2 regions of the Azonexus sp. MM2026_4 genome follow, and region 1 is predicted to be linked to the other one. Evidence: riboswitches for the same ligand, from Rfam matches in the RefSeq annotation. Region 1 holds a riboswitch; the other holds the start of a gene.

Evidence for each region. A riboswitch is a leader RNA that binds a small molecule or an ion and turns the genes downstream of it on or off. The one in region 1 is predicted to bind cobalamin.
Region 2: linked by a shared signal. The riboswitch ahead of AC0KWY_RS13100 (TonB-dependent receptor domain-containing protein) and the one ahead of bluB (5,6-dimethylbenzimidazole synthase) in region 1 are both predicted to bind cobalamin.

The regions. Positions count from the first base shown of each region.
Region 1 covers NZ_CM148380.1:3,190,236-3,200,463, reverse strand. The annotation lists gene AC0KWY_RS15035 (AAA family ATPase) at 1-1,566, opposite strand, end outside; gene AC0KWY_RS15030 (ATP-binding protein) at 1,563-2,723, opposite strand; gene cobU (bifunctional adenosylcobinamide kinase/adenosylcobinamide-phosphate guanylyltransferase) at 2,854-3,405, shown strand; gene AC0KWY_RS15020 (class I SAM-dependent methyltransferase) at 3,406-4,077, opposite strand; gene AC0KWY_RS15015 (cobyric acid synthase) at 4,129-5,658, opposite strand; cobalamin riboswitch at 5,727-5,902, shown strand; gene bluB (5,6-dimethylbenzimidazole synthase) at 5,943-6,668, shown strand; gene AC0KWY_RS15005 (hypothetical protein) at 6,665-6,910, shown strand; gene cbiB (adenosylcobinamide-phosphate synthase CbiB) at 6,898-7,821, shown strand; gene cobD (threonine-phosphate decarboxylase CobD) at 7,814-8,806, shown strand; gene AC0KWY_RS14990 (cobalamin-binding protein) at 8,803-9,684, shown strand; gene AC0KWY_RS14985 (cobalamin-binding protein) at 9,692-10,228, shown strand, end outside.
Region 2 covers NZ_CM148380.1:2,765,508-2,775,735, forward strand. The annotation lists gene AC0KWY_RS13065 ((2Fe-2S) ferredoxin domain-containing protein) at 1-285, shown strand, start outside; gene cobA (uroporphyrinogen-III C-methyltransferase) at 279-1,028, shown strand; gene AC0KWY_RS13075 (Tim44 domain-containing protein) at 1,087-1,968, opposite strand; gene AC0KWY_RS13080 (cobyrinate a,c-diamide synthase) at 2,067-3,347, opposite strand; gene cobO (cob(I)yrinic acid a,c-diamide adenosyltransferase) at 3,347-3,937, opposite strand; gene AC0KWY_RS13090 (ABC transporter ATP-binding protein) at 3,942-4,715, opposite strand; gene AC0KWY_RS13095 (FecCD family ABC transporter permease) at 4,712-5,689, opposite strand; gene AC0KWY_RS13100 (TonB-dependent receptor domain-containing protein) at 5,696-7,525, opposite strand; cobalamin riboswitch at 7,631-7,836, opposite strand; gene AC0KWY_RS13105 (hypothetical protein) at 7,951-8,148, shown strand; gene AC0KWY_RS13110 (cell division protein ZapA) at 8,148-8,474, shown strand; RNA gene ssrS (6S RNA) at 8,499-8,678, shown strand; gene AC0KWY_RS13120 (EVE domain-containing protein) at 8,746-9,198, shown strand; gene AC0KWY_RS13125 (sulfite exporter TauE/SafE family protein) at 9,195-9,995, shown strand; gene AC0KWY_RS13130 (GntR family transcriptional regulator) at 10,002-10,228, opposite strand, start outside.

The DNA of each region.
Region 1 (10,228 bases):
GGCGACCAGCGACGGCGCCATGCGGGCGAGGATCTCCCGCGCCGGCAAGCGGATTTCGGGCGCCACGTCGTTGAGCAGTTCGGCGTTGCCGGCCACCGCCGCCACCAGGGCGGCACGCACCGGCTGCAGGGACTCACCAATGCCGGAGGCGTCCAGCTCGGCCAGGACGCGCTTGCCGACCTGCAATTCCACGGCAGACGGAAGCAGCGCCACGATTACCCGCAAAAACGCCGTGCCTGCAACCACTTCGTGTTGCTGCGCGGTGAACAATCGGCGAACTTCGCTCATCAGTTCGTCGGCTTGGCGGATTGGCGGCGCTCGCGATGGCGCCGGCTCGGCGCAGCGCAACATATCCGGCCCGGCGGCGAGATCGAGGCTGTAGTAGGCATGCAGGAATCCGACCAGCCGCATCAACCTGCGCCGCGCACGTTGACCGGCGCGCATCAGGTACCAGATGTTGAAGAAGCGTTCGGCAACCTGGAAAGCCATGCGCTTGCCTTGCCCGGCCTTGACCTTTTCGACGATGCCGGCCTGGGCCAGACGATCGAGCTGGGCCGAGGCCTGGTTGACGTTCCAGCCCAGGGCATCGGCAACCTGACGAGCAGTCATCGGGTCCCAGTGCAGGGCCAGCTTATCGAGCAACAGTTGCGCCTGCACCGGCAGTTCGTCGAAGCGAGCCTTGTACTGTGGCGTCACTTCATCGAGCAGGCTCTCGAGATCGGCGCACACATCGCTATCGAATCCCTTCAACAACACGCCGTAGGCCAGCACGGCGAGACGCGGGTTGCCGCCGGTCAGCGTATGCAGCACGCGCATGCGCCCGAAATCCTCCTGCACTCGCCTGATCAGCGCTTCGGCACCGTGCCGGCGCGCGAGGTTGACGATGGTCTCGCGCATTTCCTCTTCGCTGAGACCGCGCAGCTCGTCGATGCGGAAGAAATCGTAGAAGGCACGACCGTAGTCGTAGCTGGCTTCCAGCGCCCGACTACTGGCACCGATCAGCATCAGTTGCGGGTGTTCCTGCAGGGCTTCGCGCAAGGCCCAGTCCTTGTCCTTGAGGCGGTCGAGAATCAAGTCGATGTTGTCGACGAGCAGGATCAGGCGGCGCCCCAGCTTTCCCGCGCTGCGTAGCAAGGCCTGCAGGGCACCCTCGCCGTCCTTGCGATCGAGGCGCGCAACTTCGGCGTCGATGGCGCTCATTTCGGCGGCGCGTCCGTAGCTTTCCAGGTAGCCGCCCAATGCATCAAGGCAGTTGAGCCAGAAATCGGCAAGACTGGCGACGTTGTACTGCTCCTCCGGGAAAACCAGCGGTATCCAGGCAGCGGCAAGCTCGGCGTCGTCATCAACGGCAATCGCCAGGCGGCGCAGCAGGGTGGATTTGCCCATGCCGCGCTGGCCGAGGATCAACCTGTGTTGCGGGCGAGTGCCCGGTTTTTCGCGACGGAAATCGTCGATGAAGCGGGCGAGCAGTTTCGGGCGGGCAACGTAGTAGGCGCGCACTTCGTCGCGGCTCCACAGTGCCGGGTTATAGAGGGCGGGACGTTTCAGGGCGGTATCGCGGTTCATGCCAGCCTCCGTTGCCAGAAGACACGCAGCCATTCCAGGCGGAACGCGTAGCGACCGGCGCGCTCAATTAAGTAGCCATCGCTGACCAGCACTTCGAGCAGGTAGTTGAGCGTCTTGTCGCGCACAGCCGGATCGCCGATGGCGGCGGCCAGCGCCTGCGCCAGGTTTTCCCGGGTGTTGCCCGCAGTCAACCGGCAGATTTGCGTCAAAATCCTTACTGCGTGCCCCGCCTCCGGCTGGCCGAGTTCCTCGTCCAGGCGCTGGCGCCAGTAGTCGAAATGGTTGCGGTAGCCCATGCCCAGCAGTTTCTCGAATACCAGCTCGACCATCGCCGCATCCGGCGCCCGACCGCATTCCTCGCTCTCTTCGCGCAGATGCTCGAACATCAGTTGCAAGTAGTAAGGCACCGGCCAGCCGACACGCCCGACGATGGCGGCACGCAAGCCTTCGTCAAGTTCGATCGCGTAGCTCTTGGCCAACTCGCCAAGGAAACGACAGGCGCTTTCCTCGCTGAAGGCATCGAGCGGAAACGGTTCCAGATCGTTTATCGTGTCACTCAGGCCGAGCCGTGCAGCGAGCGTATCCAGACCGATGGAGCCGGCAAGCAGCCATTTGATGCGTCGATAATGGGTTTGCCGCAGGTCGCGCAACCAGTACAGGAAGGCCCGCGCCCGGCGCCGACCGTCGTCCCCCTGCTGCAACAGGTTGATGATGAAGACCGGCAATTCGTCGACACACACCAGCCAGTCGTCGTTGCCATCTGCCAGCGCCTTGCCCAGTTCCTCGCCGGCCTCACGCCAGCTTTCAGGCCGGGCTTCGTGCCAATCGATACCCAACGGCCCCAATTTGACGCTCTTGATCTTGTCGAACAAGGCCTTTCGACGCTGCTCGATGCTGTGCTCGGTCGCCAGAGCCTTGAACAGTTCGCGAATGCAGTCGCTCTCGCTTTCGCACTTGGCAAAACTGCAATGCACGGCGTAGCGCCCGTGCTGCCGAGCGGTGGCGCACAGGCGCAGGATCAGCGAGGTTTTGCCGATTCGGCGCGGGGCAAGCATCAGCAGGTGGCTGCCTTCCAGCTTGCGCCAGGCGCGCGCCTGCTCCTGCTCGCGGTCGAAAAAGTCTTCGCCTTCCACCGGATTGCCGACACTGATTTTCATCGTCGCCTGCCAACAGAAAATTTGTACAACCATTCTGTTGCAAAACTTTTTTGTTGTAAAGCCGTTTGCGTACGCTCATTCGCACCCGTTCAACTTCACTAAAAACAAGGGAGACGCCACAATGCCGGCCATGGCAAAAAGCATTCTGATCCTCGGCGGCGCCCGTTCGGGCAAGAGCCGCCACGCCGAGCAAATCGCCGCCGCATCCGGCCAGCGGGTCATCTACGTCGCCACCGCCGAGTCGCGCGACGGCGAGATGGCGCGCCGCATCGCCCACCACCGCGAACGCCGCCCGGCCGACTGGGGCTGCGTCGAGGAACCGCTCTACCTGGCTGCCCGCCTGCGCGAACTAGCGGAGTCCGACACCTGCCTCCTGGTCGACTGCCTGACGCTGTGGCTGTCCAACCTGCTCTTCGCCGGCCGCGCCGCCGCCCAGACCGAAGCCGGCGAGGCCATCGACTGCCCGCTGTTCGCCGGCCAGACGGCGGCGCTGGTCGATGCGTTGCCGCAACTGCCCGGGCAGATCGTCCTGGTCTCCAACGAAGTCGGCTGGGGCATCGTGCCGATGCATCCGGTTTCACGCCTGTTTGCCGACGAACAGGGGAGACTCAACCAGCGCATCGCGGCGGTCTGCGAGCGGGTGACGCTGGTCGCCGCCGGCCTGCCGCTGACGCTGAAGTAGTCAGCCGCGTTTGCGCAGCGTATAGACACGCCACATCGCGTAGCCGGGCAGAAAATCCTTGTAGCCGACGACGTCGAAACCGACGGCGGCGAACTCGGCCTCGATCACCTCACGCGCGACGACGAAACGGTTGTTGTTGACCAGCCGCCGCGCTTCCAGCCGGGCCCGCCGCCAGGCCTTGAAATTGCCGTCCACCCACAACGAAAGGACGACGGTTTGACGGGAAACGCGGTGGAACTCGCGCAGCATCGCCAGCCGGTGCGCCGGCTCGGCGACATGGTGCAGCAGGCGCATGCTGAACACGCAATCCACGGCGCCGTCGGCCAGCTCGATGGCGAAGGCCGAAGTCTGGAAGGTCTCGACGCGGGCAACGATCTCCGGCGCCTGCGTAGCGCGGGCGACAACAATCATGTCGGCCGAGTTGTCGGCGGCGAGGATGCGACGCTCCGCCCGTTCCGCCAGCATCGGCCAGAAACGCCCGGCACCGCAGGGCAGGTCGAGGACGCTCGCCGGATCGCCGGCCAGCGCCAGCGCCGCCCGCGCGATCTGCTGCTCGCGCCAGTCGGAAAGACGGCGCATCAACCCGGCCCGGTGCTTGTGAAAATACTGCTGCGCGTGCTGGCGGTCGTACTTGCGGGAAAACTCGAGTTCGATCGGGGCCGGTTGTGTCATGGGCTGAATCCAGAAATGTACGATCCTGGATTCTAGGCAGCCCCCTCTTAATCAATCATGAACGGATTGCGACTGATTGCTACCGGATGTTTCCGCAGCCACCCCGTACTTGCCGGCGAGCAAAGGCAACACGGCGGCCAGTCTTTCCCAATCGAAGGCTGCCTCGACCGAATCGGCCAGCCGTTCGAGATCGGCCTCGCGGCGGGCGGCGAAATCGACATGGTCGACCTCGCCGGCACCGGCCCAGTGCAAGAGCGCGGCCAAGGCCTCGGGATGATCGAAAACGCCGTGGCAGTAGGTGCCGAGCACCTGGTCGTCGGCCGAAATCGCGCCATCGCTGCGCCCGTCGGCGAGCGCTATGGCGGCCCGGGTCAGGCCGTCGCCCTCAGTGACGCCGAGGTGGATCTCGTAGCCGGTCATCGCCGGCCGGCCTTCAATATGCAAGTGACCACTCACATTGCGCAGTTGCTTTTCCGTTTCCAGCGTCGTATCCACCGCCAGGAAGTCAAGGCCGGGCGTCGTTCCCGGCGGGCCTTCGAGACCGAGCGGATCGGCGATGCTGCGGCCGAGCATCTGGTAGCCGCCGCACAGGCCGATCACCTTGCCGCCGTAGCGCAGATGACGGGCGATGGCCTGGTCGTGGCCTTGGGCGCGCAGCCAGTCGAGGTCGGCGCGCACCGCCTTGGAACCGGGCAGGACGATCAGGTCAGCCGGCGGCAACGCCTCGCCCGGCGCGATCCAGCGGAAATCGACCTGCGGGTGCAGGCGCAGCGGATCGAGGTCGTTGTGGTTGGAAGTGCGCGGGTAGGCCGGCGCGACGACGCGGATTCTTGCCGTTGTCTTGCCGTCGACCGCGGCCGTCGCGATCGCGTCCTCGGCGTCGAGCAGCAGCCCGTGCAGGTAGGGCAGCACGCCGAGCACCGGCTTGCCGGTGCGCTGTTCGAGCCAGTCCAGGCCAGGTTCAAGCAGCCCGATGTCGCCGCGAAAGCGGTTGATGACGAAGCCGACGACGCGCGCCTGCTCGGACGCCGACAGCAGCTCCAGCGTGCCGACCAGGTGGGCGAAGACGCCGCCGCGGTCGATGTCGGCGACAATGATCACCGGGCAATCGACGGCCTCGGCGAAACCCATGTTGGCGATGTCGCGGGCGCGCAGGTTGATTTCGGCCGGCGAGCCGGCACCTTCGACGAGAACGCAGTCGTAGTGCGCAGTCAGCCGCGCCCAGGATTCGAGCACCGCGCCCATCGCCCGCGGCTTGTACTCGTGGTAGGCCTTGGCGTCGAGATCGATGGCGACCTTGCCGTGGATGATCACCTGCGCCTTGCGGTCGGTGGTCGGCTTCAACAGTACCGGGTTGAAGTCGGTGTGCGGCTCGAGACCGCAGGCCAGCGCCTGCAGCGCCTGCGCCCGGCCGATCTCGCCGCCGTCGACGGTGACCGCCGAATTGAGCGCCATGTTCTGCGGCTTGAACGGCGCCACGGAAACTCCGCGGCGCTTGAGAATCCGGCACAGCGCCGCGACCAGCGTCGATTTTCCGGCGTCGGAGGTCGTTCCCTGCACCATCAGCGCGTTGCCTATCATCGTCCCGGCCCGTGAAAAAAGGCGGTAATTATGGCACCATCGCCGACTTCCGACGAAAGTCGGGATTGTGTCTCCGGGTGCCTTCCGGCTTTGCCGGCAGGAGAATCGGGAAGGCGGTGCGAATCCGCCACGTGCCCAACGCTGTAAGGAGGACGTTCGCCGCATCAGGCCACTGGTTTCGACCGGGAAGGCGCGGCAGCGGATGAATCCGAGTCAGAAGACCGGCCGGGAGACGTCACACGGCGCCGTGGACGGGTGCCTTCGCGTTTCCAGAAGGGGAATCCATGGAAAACCAGCTCGCTTTTTCCGAGGCCGAACGGGCCGCCGTCTATCGTGCCATCTTCAACCGCCGCGACGTGCGCGGCCAGTTCCTGCCCGACCCGGTCGCCGACGACCAGCTCGCGCGCATCCTGCTGGCGGCGCATCACGCGCCTTCGGTCGGCTTCATGCAGCCGTGGAATTTCCTGGTCGTCCGCTCGGCGGACGTGAAACAGCGGGTGCACGACATCTTCCGCGAAGCCAACGCCGAGGCCGAACGGATGTTCCCCGACGAGAAGCGCGAGATCTACAGCAAATTGAAGCTGCAGGGCATCCTCGACGCGCCGGTGAACCTGTGCATCACCTGCGACCGCTCGCGCAGCGGCCCGGTAGTGCTCGGCCGCACCCACATGCCGACCATGGACCTGTATAGCAGCGTGTGTGCAGTGCAGAACCTGTGGCTGGCGGCGCGCGCCGAGGGGCTGGGCGTCGGCTGGGTCAGCATCTTCCACGAGCGTGCCCTGCAGGACGCACTCGGTATTCCGCACCACATCGTGCCGATTGCCTACCTGTGCATCGGCCAAGTCAGCCATTTCAAGGACCGCCCGGAACTCGAAAGCGCCGGCTGGCTGCCGCGCCTGCCGGTCGAGGAACTGGTCTTCCACGAACAGTGGGGGACGCGCGATTTACCCGAAAATGCCGGATTGACCGCCGCACTGTCGGCGCTCGCCGCGGCGGAGCGCGGCGCATGAGCAGCACCTTCCCGGCCGACCAGCGCGCCGCGCTGCTCGCCCTGCCCGGCGTCGGCCCGACGGTGATCCGCCGCCTCGAAGACGCCGGCTACGCGCCGCTGGACCGCCTGGCCACCGAAGAAACCGCCGTCGTCACCTTGCACATCGCCCGCATGATCGGTTCGACCTGCTGGCACAACAGCCCGCAGGCGCGCGCGGCAATCGACGCCGCCATCGCCCTGGCCCGCCAATGGCCGAACTGAACCTGCTCGCCGGCCCCTACGCCATGCCGCTGGCGGCGCTCGCCGCCGTGCTGCTCGACCGCCTGTTCGGCGAAGTGCGGCGCTTTCACCCGCTGATCGGCTTCGGCACGCTGGCGGCGGCGATCGAAATACGCCTGAACCGGCGCACGATTGCCGGCGGCGTGCTCGGCTGGGCGCTGGCGGTGCTGCCCTGGGTGGCGCTGGCGCTGGCCTTGCGGCCGCTCGCACCGTTCGCGGTCGACGTGCTGCTGCTCTATTTTTCGCTCGGCGCGCGCAGCCTGTGCGAACACGCCGAAGCGGTCGCCCGGCCGCTGCGCGAAGGGCGCCTCGACGAGGCACGGCAGCGCGTCGGCTGGATCGTTTCCCGCGATACCGCAGCACTCGACGAATCCGGCGTCGCCAAGGCCGGCGTCGAGTCGGTACTGGAGAACGGCAACGACGCGATCTTCGGCGCGCTGTTCTGGTTCGCCCTGCTCGGCGGCCCCGGCGCCCTGCTCTTCCGGCTGGCCAACACGCTCGACGCGATGTGGGGTTACCGTACCGAACGCTACAACCTGTACGGCCGCTGGGCCGCCCGCGTTGACGACGCGCTCAACTGGCTGCCGGCGCGGCTGACCGCGCTGAGCTATGCCCTGCTCGGCCGCTGGCGCGACGCGCTGGCCTGCTGGCGGGCCCAGGCGCCGGGCTGGGAAAGCCCGAACGCCGGCCCGGTGATGGCGGCGGGCGCCGGCAGCCTCGGCGTGCAATGCGGCGGCGCCGCCATCTACCACGGCCGCGAGGAAATCCGCCCGCCACTCGGCTGCGGCCCGGCGCCGGTCGCCGCCGACCTCGGCCGGGCGATCACGCTGATCCGGCGCAGCCTGTGGCTGTGGCTGGCCGTTCTTTTCCTGATCGGAGCCCTGCATGCTTGACCATGGCGGCCGCCTGCGCGAAGCCGCGGCCCACTACGACCTCCCGCTCGCCGACTGGCTCGACCTGTCCACCGGCATCAACCCACTGGGTTGGCCGGTGCCGCCATTGCCGGCGGCAGCCTGGCAGCGCCTGCCAGAAGACAACGACGGCCTCGAAGCCGCCGCTGCCGCCTACTACGGCAACGCCAACCTGCTGCCGGTGGCCGGCTCGCAAGCCGCCATCCAGTGGCTGCCGGCGCTGCTGCCGCGCGCCGCGGTGGCCTGCATCGCGCCGCTCTACAACGAACATCCGCAGGCCTGGCAGCGCGCCGGCCACAAGCTGCGCTTCCTGCAAAACGCGACGCTGCCGCGCGCGCTGGCGGCGGCAACGCCCTACGTGCTGCTGTGCAACCCGAACAACCCGACCGCCGACCGCCATCCGCGCGATCTCGCGGTCGACGCCGCAGCGCAACTGAAAAAGCGCGGCGGCTGGCTGATCGTCGACGAGGCCTTCATTGACGCGACGCCGGACGACAGCCTGACGCCGCTGGCCGGCACGGCGGACGCGCCTAACCTGATCGTCTTCCGCTCGCTCGGCAAGTTCTTCGGCCTGGCCGGGCTGCGCGTCGGCTTCCTGTTCGCCGCCCCCGAGCTGCTGGCGAAGCTGGCTGAGGCGATCGGGCCGTGGAGCATCGCCGGCCCGTCGCGCGCCGCGGCCACGCTGGCACTGGCCGACAACGCCTGGCAGACAACGACCCGGCAGCGCCTGCACGTCGACGGCGAACGCCTGCGCCAGTTGCTGGCGCCGCTCGGCGAGGTCAAGGCAACGCCGCTGTTCGCGACCTTGAACGCGCCGACCACCGCCGAGCTGCACGAACACCTGGCGCGCCGCGCCATCCTCACCCGCCGCTACGAAACCAACCCGCTGCTGCGCTTTGGCCTGCCGCCCGACGAAGCCGGCTGGCAGCGCCTGGCCGACGCGCTCACGGAGTGGAAGCCCGCATGAAACGCTGTCTCTTTGCCTTGCTTGCCACCGCCTGCCTGGGCGGCGCCCACGCCGAAATCGTCGTGCGTGACGACAGCGGCCGAGAAGTCCGCCTGCGCGAGCCGGCGCGACGCATCGTCGCCCTCGCCCCGCACATCGCCGAAACGCTGTTCGCAGCCGGCGCCGGCGACAAGCTGGTGGGCACCGTCGATTACAGCGACTACCCGCCGGCGGCGAAGAAAGTGCCGCGTGTCGGCGGCTATTCGCGCATCGATCTGGAAGCCGTCGTCGCCCTCAAGCCTGACGTGGTGCTGGCCTGGGAAAGCGGCAACAACATGGCGCAGGCCGACAAGCTGCGCGCGCTCGGCCTCACCGTCTTCATCGTCCAGCCCAACCGGATCGCCGACGTTGCCGGCCAACTCGAACGTTTCGGCCGCCTCGCCGGCACCTCGGCCGTTGCCGACGCCGCCGCCCGCCAGTTCCGCGAGCGTCTCGCCGCGCTGCAGGGCGGCAACGCCGGCAAGCCGAAAGTGCGCACTTTTTACCAAATCTGGAAAGCGCCGCTGATGACGGTCGGCGGCCCGCAGATCATCAGCGACGCGATGCGCATCTGCGGCGGCGACAACGTTTTCGGCCAGCTCGAGCAGATGGCGCCGCGAGTCAGCCTGGAAGCGGTGATCGAGGCCGATCCGGAAGCCATCGTCGCCACCGGCATGGGCGACGCCAAACCGGAATGGCTCGACGACTGGCAGCAGTGGAAGCGCCTGACCGCGGTCCGGCGCGGCAACCTCTTCCACATCAACCCGGACATCATGCAGCGCCACACGCCGCGCATTCTCGACGGCACGGCGAAACTCTGCGACTACCTCGATGTCGCACGCAGCCGTCGCCCCAAGTGAGAACACCATGCCCCGCCTGCCCCAGCGCATCGTCTGCCTGACCACCGAAACCGTCGAAGTCCTCTACGCGCTTGGCGAGCAGGACCGCATCGTCGGCATCAGCGGCTACACCGTCCGCCCGCCGCAGGCGCGAAAGGAAAAGCCGAAGGTCTTCGCCTTCACCAGCGGCGACATCGCCAAGATCCTCGCCGTCGAACCGGACCTGGTGCTGACCTTCTCCGATCTCCAGGCCGACATCGCGCGCGACCTGATCAAGGCCGGCATTCCGGTCTACGCGCTGAACATGCGCAGCGTCGACGACATCCTGGCGATGATCGAGACCGTCGGCCGCCTGGTCGGCGCGGACGATCGGGCGCAGGCGCTGGTCGCCGGGCTGGAAGTGCAGATCGCGCAGGCTCGGGCGATGGCCGAAACACGCATTGCCCAGTGCGGCCGCCGGCCGCGCGTCTATTTCGAGGAATGGGACGAGCCGCTGATCAGCGGCCTGCGCTGGGTTTCCGAACTGATCGGCATTGCCGGCGGCGAGGATGTCTTCGCCGAACGC
Region 2 (10,228 bases), 420 kb from region 1:
ACGCAGAACGGCGAGGGCGAGGCGCTGTTCAACGCCTTGCAGGGCAAGCTGCGCGCCGCCGGTCTCGGCGTCGATGCCGGCCCGGCGCGGGTCAAGCGCACGCGCACCGGCTGCGTCGCCGCCTGCCAGGGCGGGCCGATTGTCGCCGTGCAGCCGGACGGCGTCTGGTATTACAACGTCAGCGACGAGAACATCGACCGCATCGTCGAACAGCACCTGAAAGGCGGCGAGGTCGTCGAAGACCTGGTCTTTCACCGTAACGACGGCGGAGACGAAGCATGCTGAGCCGCGGCAGCGAATTTCCGGCCGGGCGCGTCGCGCTGATCGGCGCCGGCCCCGGCGACCCCGAGCTGCTGACGCTGAAGGCCTACCGGCGCCTGCAGCAGGCCGAGGTGATGCTCTACGACAACCTGGTCAGCCCGGAAATCGTCGATTTCTGCCCGTTGACCGTGGACCGCATCTATGTCGGCAAATCGGCCGGCAACCACACGCTGCCGCAGGAGGAAATCAGCCAGCGCCTGCTCGACCTGGCCCGCGCCGGCCGCCGCGTGGTCCGGCTGAAGGGCGGCGATCCCTTCGTCTTCGGGCGCGGCGGCGAGGAGATGGCGCTGCTCGTCGAGCACGGCATCGAAGTCGAGATCGTTCCCGGCATCACCGCCGCGCTCGGCGCCGCTGCCGCCTTCGGCTTTCCGCTGACACACCGCGACCATGCCCAGAGCTGCGTCTTCGTCACCGGGCACTACAAGGATCACAGCATCGACCTGAACTGGCAGGCGCTCGCCCAGCCGCAGCAGACGATCGCGATCTACATGGGCGTCAAGGGGCTCGACATCATCGCCCACCAGCTACAGGCGCACGGGCTGCCCGGAACGACACCGGCAGCGCTGATCTACCGCGCCACCTGGCCGAACCAGAAGATCTACCCGGCGACACTGGCAACGCTGCCGGAAATCGCCCAGCGCCACGCGGTCGCGCCGCCGGCCTTGCTCGTCATCGGCGACGTCGTCGCGCTGGCGGAGAATCCCTGAGCGAAAAAAAACCGACCGGGTTGCCCCGGTCGGCTTTTGCATCCTAGCGCAGCAGCGCTTACTGAACTTGCTGGATGCCGGCGATGACCCAGCCGCGGTTGCCATCGACCGGCTTGGTCATGTGCCAGACCTCCGAGAAGTTCTCGACCGGACCATTGCGCTCCTCACGGATCTGGCCGCTGAAATGGACGCTGACGATGTAGCGGCTGGCTTCCTCGACGACGTCGATGACCTGGGCGTCAAGCTTGACGACATCGGTTTCCTGGCTGGCACCGTTGCGCTCGGCGATCGCCATCTTGATCTCGGCGAACATTTCCGGCGAAGTGAATTCGCGCAGGTCGTCGAGGTTGCCGGCGTCGTTGGCGGCCTGCAGGCGGATGAAATTGACCTTGGCGCTACGCACGAAGGCTTCGACGTCGAAGTCGGCCGGAATCTTGCCACCGGTCGATTCAACGGCCTGGGCCGCCGGCGTAAAGGCAGAACCACCGGCCGGGGTGAAATCCGGTCGAGCGACATTGCCAGGCTGACCGCCGTAATTGGCGCCGGCACCGGCATACTGCATGCCCTGCGCCTGAGCGCCGGCCTTCTTGCGCATGAAGAAACCAATGGCGGCAATCACGGCGAAAGCGAGCAGGGCGATCATCATGAAGTTGGCCAGTCCCTCGCCGAAGCCAAAGTGGGAAGCCAGCGCAGCAAGACCGAGACCGGCGGCGAGGCCGGCAAGCGGCCCCATCCACGAGCGCTTCGGCTGGGCTTGCGGGGCCGCGGTCGGGGCTGCCGGCTGCGGGCGCTGGGCCTGGTTGAAGTTGTTGCTCGGCGGCGTCGCCTGACGCTGCATGCCGGTCGAGCCGCCGCCGCCCAGGCGCTTGGCTTCGGCGTCGTTGATGTTGAGCGTCAGGCCGAGGATCACGGCAGCCGCCATGGCGATGAATTTGTTCATGAATGTCTCCTTTGGGGAACAAGTGGGGCCATTGTACGCAGCTAACCCCTTCCAAAAAACAGGGTGACGCTAATTGACGATCCGAAAAAGACGAATCTTCAGACGCCAAACAAGGCTGCCGCTGCCGGCGGCAGCGACGGGAAATAGAAATGCACGTAGGAGGCGGTCAGCCGCTGCCGGCGGTAGATCGCCTCGCCCTCGCGGCCTTCGGCAGTGACGGCACGGCACAGCGGCGACAGCGGCGTCTCGCTCTTCGAATAATGGAAAGTGTGGCCGGCCAGCCGGCCTTCCGGCAGTTCGGCGAACTGCGTGCCGAGCGCCGCCAGCCGCGGCTGCATCACCGCCCGCCCGGGCAGCAGGCCGGCGAAGCGGTGGGCCTGGCCGGCCTTATCCACCACTTCCTCGAACAGGCTCATCATGCCACCGCATTCGGCGAGCAGCGGCTTGCCGGCGTCGACATGGGCGTGCAACGCCTGCCACAGCCCAGCGTTGGCGCTCAGTGCGGCGGCGTGCAGTTCCGGGTAGCCGCCGGGCAGCCAGACGGCATCGCACTCGGGCAGTGCATCGCCGGCCACCGGTGAGAAGAAGCGCAGTTCGGCGCCAAGCCCTTGCAGAGTTTCCAGGTTCGCCGGGTAGATGAAGCCATAGGCGGCGTCGCGGGCGATGGCGATGCGCCGGCCGGCGAGCAGGGGTGGCAAGGTCGGCGGTGGCACTTCGGTGAAATTCACCGGTGCGGGCAGGTTGACCGTGGCACTGTCGGCGAGTGCGTCGGCCAGGCGGTCGAGGCGACTTTCCAGGTCGTCGATCTCGACCGCCTGGAGCAGGCCGAGGTGGCGTTCGGGCAGGCTGTCGCCGCTCTTCGGCAGGGCGCCGAACCAGCCCATGCCCGGCCTCAAGCTTTCCTGAAGCATGGCAGCATGCCGCGCACTGGCGACGCGGTTGGCGAGCACCCCGGCGAACGGCAAGCCGGGCCGGTAGGTGGCCAGCCCGTGGGCGACCGCCCCGAAGGTCTGGGCCATCGAACCGGCGTCGATCAACGCCAGCACCGGGATGGCGAAACGCTCGGCGATGTCGGCCGCCGACGGCTGGCCGTCGAACAGGCCCATCACGCCCTCGACCAGGATCAGGTCGGATTCCGCCGCCGCCCGCGCCAGCCGCCAGCGCGCATCGGCCTCCCCACACATGCCGAGGTCGAGGTTCTGGCACGGTTGACCGCTGGCGAAGGCATGAATCTGTGGGTCGAGGAAATCCGGCCCGCACTTGAACACGGTCACGCGCCGCCCCTGGCGCGCATGCAGGCGGGCCAGCGCGGCGGTGACGGTGGTCTTGCCCTGGCCGGAGGCGGGGGCAGCGACGAGCAGGGCGGGGCAGGCGGGCATCAGTATTCCAGTCCGGGCATGGCTTTCACGCCGGCCTGAAAGGCGTGTTTTTCCATGCCGATCTCGCTCACCGTGTCGGCGGCGTCGCGCAATGCCTGCGGGGCGGCACGGCCGGTGACGATGACGTGCTGCAGCGCCGGGCGCGAACGCAGTTTGGCGATCACCGCGTCGAGGTCGAGCCAGCCGTACTTGAAGGCGTAGGTCATTTCGTCGAGGACGACGAGGCCGATCTCCGGATTTTGCAGGTGACGGCAGGCGACTTCCCAGGCGGCCTGGGCGGCCTGGGCGTCGCGCTCCTTGTCCTGGGTTTCCCAGGTGAAGCCTTCGCCGCCGACGTGCCAGGCGACGTTCGGCTGCTGGCGGAAGAAGGCTTCCTCGCCGGTGTCCGAGCGCCCCTTGACGAACTGGACGACGCCGACCTTGAAGCCGTGGCCGAGCGCCCGGGCGACGACGCCGAAGGCGGCCGAGGACTTGCCCTTGCCGTTGCCGGTGTTGATCACCAGCACGCCGCGTTCCTGTTGGGCGGCGTCGATCTTGCCGTCGATCACGGCCTTTTTCTTCTGCATGCGTTGTTCGTGGCTGATCGTCATGGGCTTACTCCGGAATGAAACAGCGCTGGCCGTGGTCTTCGATCTGCCGCAGCCCGTAGCCGTAGAGTCCGGACAGCGTTTCCGCGGTGAGGATCGCGTCGACCGCGCCCTGCTCGCAACGGCCGTCGCCGTAAACCAGCAGCGCCCGGTCGCAGAAGCGGTGGGCCAGCGCCGGGTCATGCAGGACCATGACGACAGCGGCGCCGCAGTCGCGGGCGGTGCCGGCGAACAGTTCGAGGACCGCCATCTGGTGGTTGAGGTCAAGGTGCGACAGCGGTTCGTCGAGCAGGTAGAGCGGCGCCGCCTGGGTGAGCAGGGTGGCGATCGCCAGGCGCTGGCGTTCGCCGCCGGACAGCGTGTGCACCTGGCGCGCTTCCATGCCGGCCAGGCCGAGCGCCTGCAGCGCACCGCGCGCCAGTTCGGCGTCGCGCTTCGACTCCCAGTCCCAGCGGCCGAGGTGGGGATGGCGGCCGGTGAGCGCGGTTTCGAGCACGGTCGAACCGAACGGATCGTTCTGGAACTGGCCGAGCCAGGCTCGGCGCAAGGCCGCCTGGCGTGGCGGCAGCAAAGCGCAGTCCTCGCCGTCGAGCAACACGGCGCCGGCTTGCGGCGGGCGCAGTCCGGCCAGCGTGGACAGCAGCGTCGACTTGCCGGCCCCGTTGCGACCGAGGATGGCCAGGCTTTCGCCCGGCTGCAGGCTCAGGTTCAGGCGGTCGACAACGGTCTTGCCGCCGATATCGACGCTGAGCTGCCGAGCTTCGAGCAAGGGGGCGCTCACTTCGGCTGCCTCGACAGCAGGAAGAGGAAGACCGGCACGCCGATCAGCGCGGTGAGGACGCCGACCGGCAACTGCTGCGGGGCGATCACGGTGCGCGCCGCGGTGTCGGCGAAGACCAGCAGCGAACCGCCAGCCAGCACCGAGGCCGGCAGCAGCAGGCGCTGGTCGTTGCCGAGCGCCAGCCGCACCAGATGCGGCACGACCAGCCCGACGAAGCCGATCGAGCCGGCGGTGGTCACCGAAGCGGCGGTGGCCAGCGAGGCGAGCAGGTAGATGGCGACGCGCAGGCGGTCGATCGCCACCCCCAGCGCCTGCGCCTGCATCAGGCCGCGCGACAGCAGGTTGAGTTCGCGGGCGAAGGGCATGGCCGCCAGCAGCGCCAGCGCCAGGACCAGCAGCGGCGGCCACCAGGTGAAGGTCTGGCCGAGGTCGCCCATCAGCCAGAACAGCATGCCGTGCAGCTTGCTCTCTTCGGCAATCGACAGCATCAGCGCGATCAGCGCGCCGCAGCCGGCAGCGACGATGACGCCGGTGAGCAGCAGGCGGGTCTGCGTCCAGCTGCCGTCGCCGTGCGCCAGCCCGAAAACCAGGAACATGGCGCCGAAAGCGCCGGCAAAGGCCAGTCCGTCGACAGCCAGCAGCGGCAACCCGAGCAGCATCGCGAACATCGCGCCGACTCCGGCACCACCGGAAATCCCCAGCACATAGGGATCGGCCAGCGGATTGCGCAGCAGCACCTGCATCAGCGCGCCGGCCAGCGCCAGCAGGCCACCGCAGGCAAAGCCGGCGAGGGCGCGCGGCAGGCGCAACTGGACGACCACGTCGCCGGCCCCTTCGCCCTGGCCAAACAGCGCGGCGACGATTTCCCCCGGCGCCACGCGCAGGCTGCCGGCCGCCAGCGCCAGCGCAAAACTCGCCAGGCTAAGCAGGGCGAGCGAGGAAAGGATCAGGAAAGCGCGGCGACGGGTCGGCATGCGGACTTACTTCGGACTGTAGCGGATGCCGATGAAGGCGTTGCGTCCCGCCGTCGCATAACCGTCGGCGAGCGTGTAGTCGCGGTCGAACAGGTTGTTGATGCGGGCGAAGACGGCCCAGTCCGGCGAAAAACGGTAGGCGGCGTAAAGGTTGGCGAGAGTGTAGCCGCTCAGGCCGACGCGCGCATTCGATTTGTACTCGTAGCGCTTGCCGCTTGCCGTCAGCTCGACCCGCCAGTCCCAGTCGCCAACGCTGCGCGCCACCGCCGCCGCTACCGTGTGCCGGGCCCGACGCGGCAACTGGCGGTGGTTGCTGCGGTCTGCGGCGTCCAGCCAGTCGTGGCTGGCCTGCAGGTCGAAGCCGGCCAGTCGCCCCTGCCAGGCGAGCGTCGTTCCCTCGATGCGTGCGTTTTCGACGTTGGTCGGCTGATTCAGCGCGCCGACCTTGGTCCACACGATCATGTCCTCGATCCGGTTGAGGTACCAGGTCAGCGAGACATGCTGGGCACCGGTTTCGTAATGCAGCGCCGCTTCGCGGTTGCGCGACGACTCCGGGCGCAGGTCCGGGTTGCCGACGTAGCTGCCGCTCGCCGGATAGTAGAGTTCGTTGAAGGTCGGCGCCTTGAAGGCGGTGCCGGCACTCAGGCTGGCCCGCCAGTTGGGCGAGAAGCGGTAGCCGTAGGCGAGCGAGCCGGAAGTCTTGTCGCCGAACAGCGAATCGTCGTCGTGGCGAACCGACGCCTGCAGCCGGTGCGCGCCGAAGCCGCGGTTCCAGCCGAGCTGGACGGCGTCGTTGCGGCGCTCGTCGCGGGCATAGTTGCCGCTGGTGTCGATCTGTTGTTCGAGACGCTCGACACCGACCAGGAAATTGCCGAGGCTGCCCTGAATGTCGTGCTGCCAGGCGTATTGCCGCTGTTCGGTGTTGAAACGGCTGTTACGGATACCGTCCTTGAGGTTGCTGGAATCGTCGATGCTGCGGCCGACGCTGAGGCGACTGGTCCATTGCGCGCTCAGGGCGTTCTGCAGGACCAGACTGGCCGCGCCGTTGCGCGTGCTATTGACCCAGTTCACCTTGGCGCCGGAACCGTCGTAGCGACTGCGCCCCTCAGCATGCAGGACAGTCAGGCCGAGTTCGTGGCCGGGCGCGAACTGGTAGCCGAGGCTGCCGGCGGCCGCCCGGTTGCGGAAACCGTCGCGGTCGGGATTGGCTTTCGGGTCCTTCGGCTTGCTGTTGAAGCCGTCGCTCGCGTCTTCGCTCAGATTCAGCGCGTAGCGCCAGCCGCTCTGGCTGCCGGCCAACCCGGCGCTGGCCGAGCGGGCGCCGTCGCTGCCGCCGCCGGCCGCCACCGAGAACTGCAGCGGCCCGCTGCCACGCCGGGTAAATACCTGGACCACGCCGCCGATCGCATCGCTGCCGTAGAGCGACGACGCCGGCCCGCGGACGATCTCGATGCGCTCGATCTGCGCCGCCGGGATGCGCGACCAGGTCGGCTCGCCGGAAGTTGCCGAGCCGACGCGCATGCCGTCGATCAGCAGCAGGACGTGTTTGGGATTGGCGCCGCGGACGTACAAGTAGGACGCTGCGCCCGGACTGCCGTTGGCCGCCATCTGGATGCCGGGTTGCGCGGCGAGGATCTGTTCCAGGCTGGAATGGCCGGCGGCCTCGATCTCGGCGCGCTCGAGGACGGTCGTATCGGTGAGGACTTCGTCGGCACGCATGGCTTGGCGGGTGGCAGTGACGACGACATCGTCGAGGCTGACGGATTCAGCGCCGCCAGCGGCCGCGACGAAAGCGGCCGGTACCAGGCCGAGCAGGGGCCGGAAACGGATGGACATGGTTTTCCCTTTCCCGGCAGGCGTCCCCGCATGCCGGAATGCGTTGAAAAGGAAACGCACGGGCGGAGCGCAGGTCGAGAAACCGGCGCCACCACCCCGTGGCATTTCCGTGAGGCATGGCAGGCCGGTATCCGGGCTCGCAAGTCTTGACGCATCGCCTTCCCAGGTTTCCCCAGTGGCTTCGTGATACGCCCGCACTTGCTTACCGTTGCGGGGGCAGCAGCGGCTTGGTCTCGTTGGAGACGCACCGCTTTCCCGTTTAACCGTATGGAATGAATTCCGAGTACGGCACCTGACAAGCCGCGCATTCTACATCGCCGCTCCGAGCAGCGCGAGCCACGCCCCGGCGCCAAAGCAATAAATCACTTTGAAAATAGCCGCTTAGTCCTTGACCGGACTACATTTATCCCTCTATAGTGCGGCCCATGAATAGCGAACTCGAAGCGCTCGAAGCCAAGATCGATCAGGTCGTCGCCCTGGTGCACCAGTTGCGCGCCGAAAACGAAGTCTTGAAGAACCAGATCGCCGCTGCCGAAGCGGAACGCCTGCATTTGCGGTCGACCATGACGGCCGCCCGCGAACGCCTCGAAGGCCTGATCGAACAGATTCCCGAGGATGCCTGATGAGCGGCGAGCAGAATTTTCTCGACGTCAAGATCATGGGCCGCGAGTACCGCGTTGCCTGCCTGCCCGAAGAACGCGATGCCCTGCTGGCGGCGGTCAACATGGTCGACGGCAAGATGCGCGACATCGCCCAGCGCACGCGCAGCACCATCGCCGAACGCGTGGCGGTGATGGCGGCGCTCAACATCGCCCACGAGCACCTCGGCCAGCCCGTGCCGGAAGACAACCAAGAAACGGTTGCGTCGCCGGAAACGAAGCGTAGAATCGAAGTCATGGGAGCACGGTTGGATGCCGTGCTGGCACCCCAGCAGCAACTGGACTTCTGACCGGTTGCGGGGTGGCCCGCCGAGTGTCCCCTGCGGTGTTTGTTAAGGCCATATATTCCTTGAACCAATGCTGATTGGCATCGGTTGCGGACCAGAAACCCGCTGTTGTGCGCGCTCTTCGTCGAACGTGCCTGATGCGGAAGGGAAGCAGCCACTCTGAACCCAGGTTCAGGATGCCGGCCTGACGGCACTCGCGGGGGCTTTTTTTGACAGGTGGCAGCTGGTCTGCCACCTGTTTTCATTTTGTGACCGGAAGATGCAGTACTGGCTGATGAAATCGGAACCGGACGAGGTTTCGATCGACGATCTGGCGGCCGCGCCGCAACGCGCCTTTCCGTGGACCGGCGTGCGCAACTACCAGGCGCGCAACTTCATGCGCGACGCCATGCAGCCCGGCGACCTCGCCTTCTTCTACCATTCCGGCTGTGCCGAACCGGGCATCGCCGGCATTTGCGAAATCTGCTCGGACAGCTATCCGGACCCGACCCAGTTTTCCGCCACCGACAAGTATCACGACCCGAAATCGACACACGAACAGCCGCGCTGGTGGCTGCGCGACGTGCGTTTCGTCAGCCGCTCCCGGCTGCTCGGCCTCGGCGAGCTGCGCCGCCATCCGGAACTGGCCGGCATGCGCGTGCTGGCGCGCGGCAACCGGCTGTCGATCACGCCGGTGACGACGGCCGAATGGATCTTCATTAACCGCTTGCTGGAAACCGATACATGACGCTTTGGTGGCTCACTTATCCTCTGCTGGGAATTTTTGGCGGCTTTGTCGCCGGCCTGTTCGGCGTTGGCGGAGGACTGACGCTGGTGCCTTTCATGTACATGCTGTTCGTCGCCCAGGATTTCCCGCCCGCGCACGTGATGCATCTGGCGCTTGGCACCTCGATGGCGACCATTATGTTCACGTCGATTTCGAGCATGCGCGCCCATCATGCGCACGGCGCCGTGCGCTGGGACATCGTTCGGACGATGGCACCCGGCTTGGTACTCGGCACCTTCGGCGGCTCATTGGTTGCCGGCCAGGTACCAACCGGACCGATGACGGCGATTTTCGTCGTTATCGTCTATTACGCGTCCATCCAGATGATGCTTGATTTCAAGCCGCACGCCCATCGCCAGATGCCCAATGGCTGGGGGCGCTTCATCGCCGGGGGCGTTATCGGCGTCATCTCCAGTCTGGTTGCCGCCGGCGGCGGTTTCCTCTCGGTGCCCTTCATGCTGTTCTGCAACGTGGCGATCCACAACGCCGTCGGTACCTCGTCAGCGCTGGGTTTCCCGATTGCCGTCGCCGGGGCGCTCGGCTATCTCGTTGCCGGTCTGAGCGATAGCGGTTTGCCCGATTACACGGTGGGCTACATCTATCTGCCCGCCTTCATCGGCATCGTCGTCATGAGCATCCTGATGGCACCGGTCGGTGCCAGACTGGCGCACAAATTGCCGGTCAAGCAACTGAAACGGGCTTTCGGCGGTTTTCTCGCCTTGCTCGCCACCAAGATGCTGCATAGCCTGATCGGCTGAAACGGATCAAGTGCCGGCCTTGAAGTCGCGCAAGGTAGCGACAAGGTCGGCAAAGCGTTCGCCCTGGACCGTCACGTGGGCTCGCAATTGTGCCGAGGCGAGGTCGCTGTCCCCCTTGACTATGGCATCGACGATGGCCTGATGCTCGTTGAACGATGTCGCCATGCGATTCCTGACGCGCAGTTGCAGCCGCCGGTAGGGACGCAGGCGGCGGTGCAGGGCAGTCGCCTGCT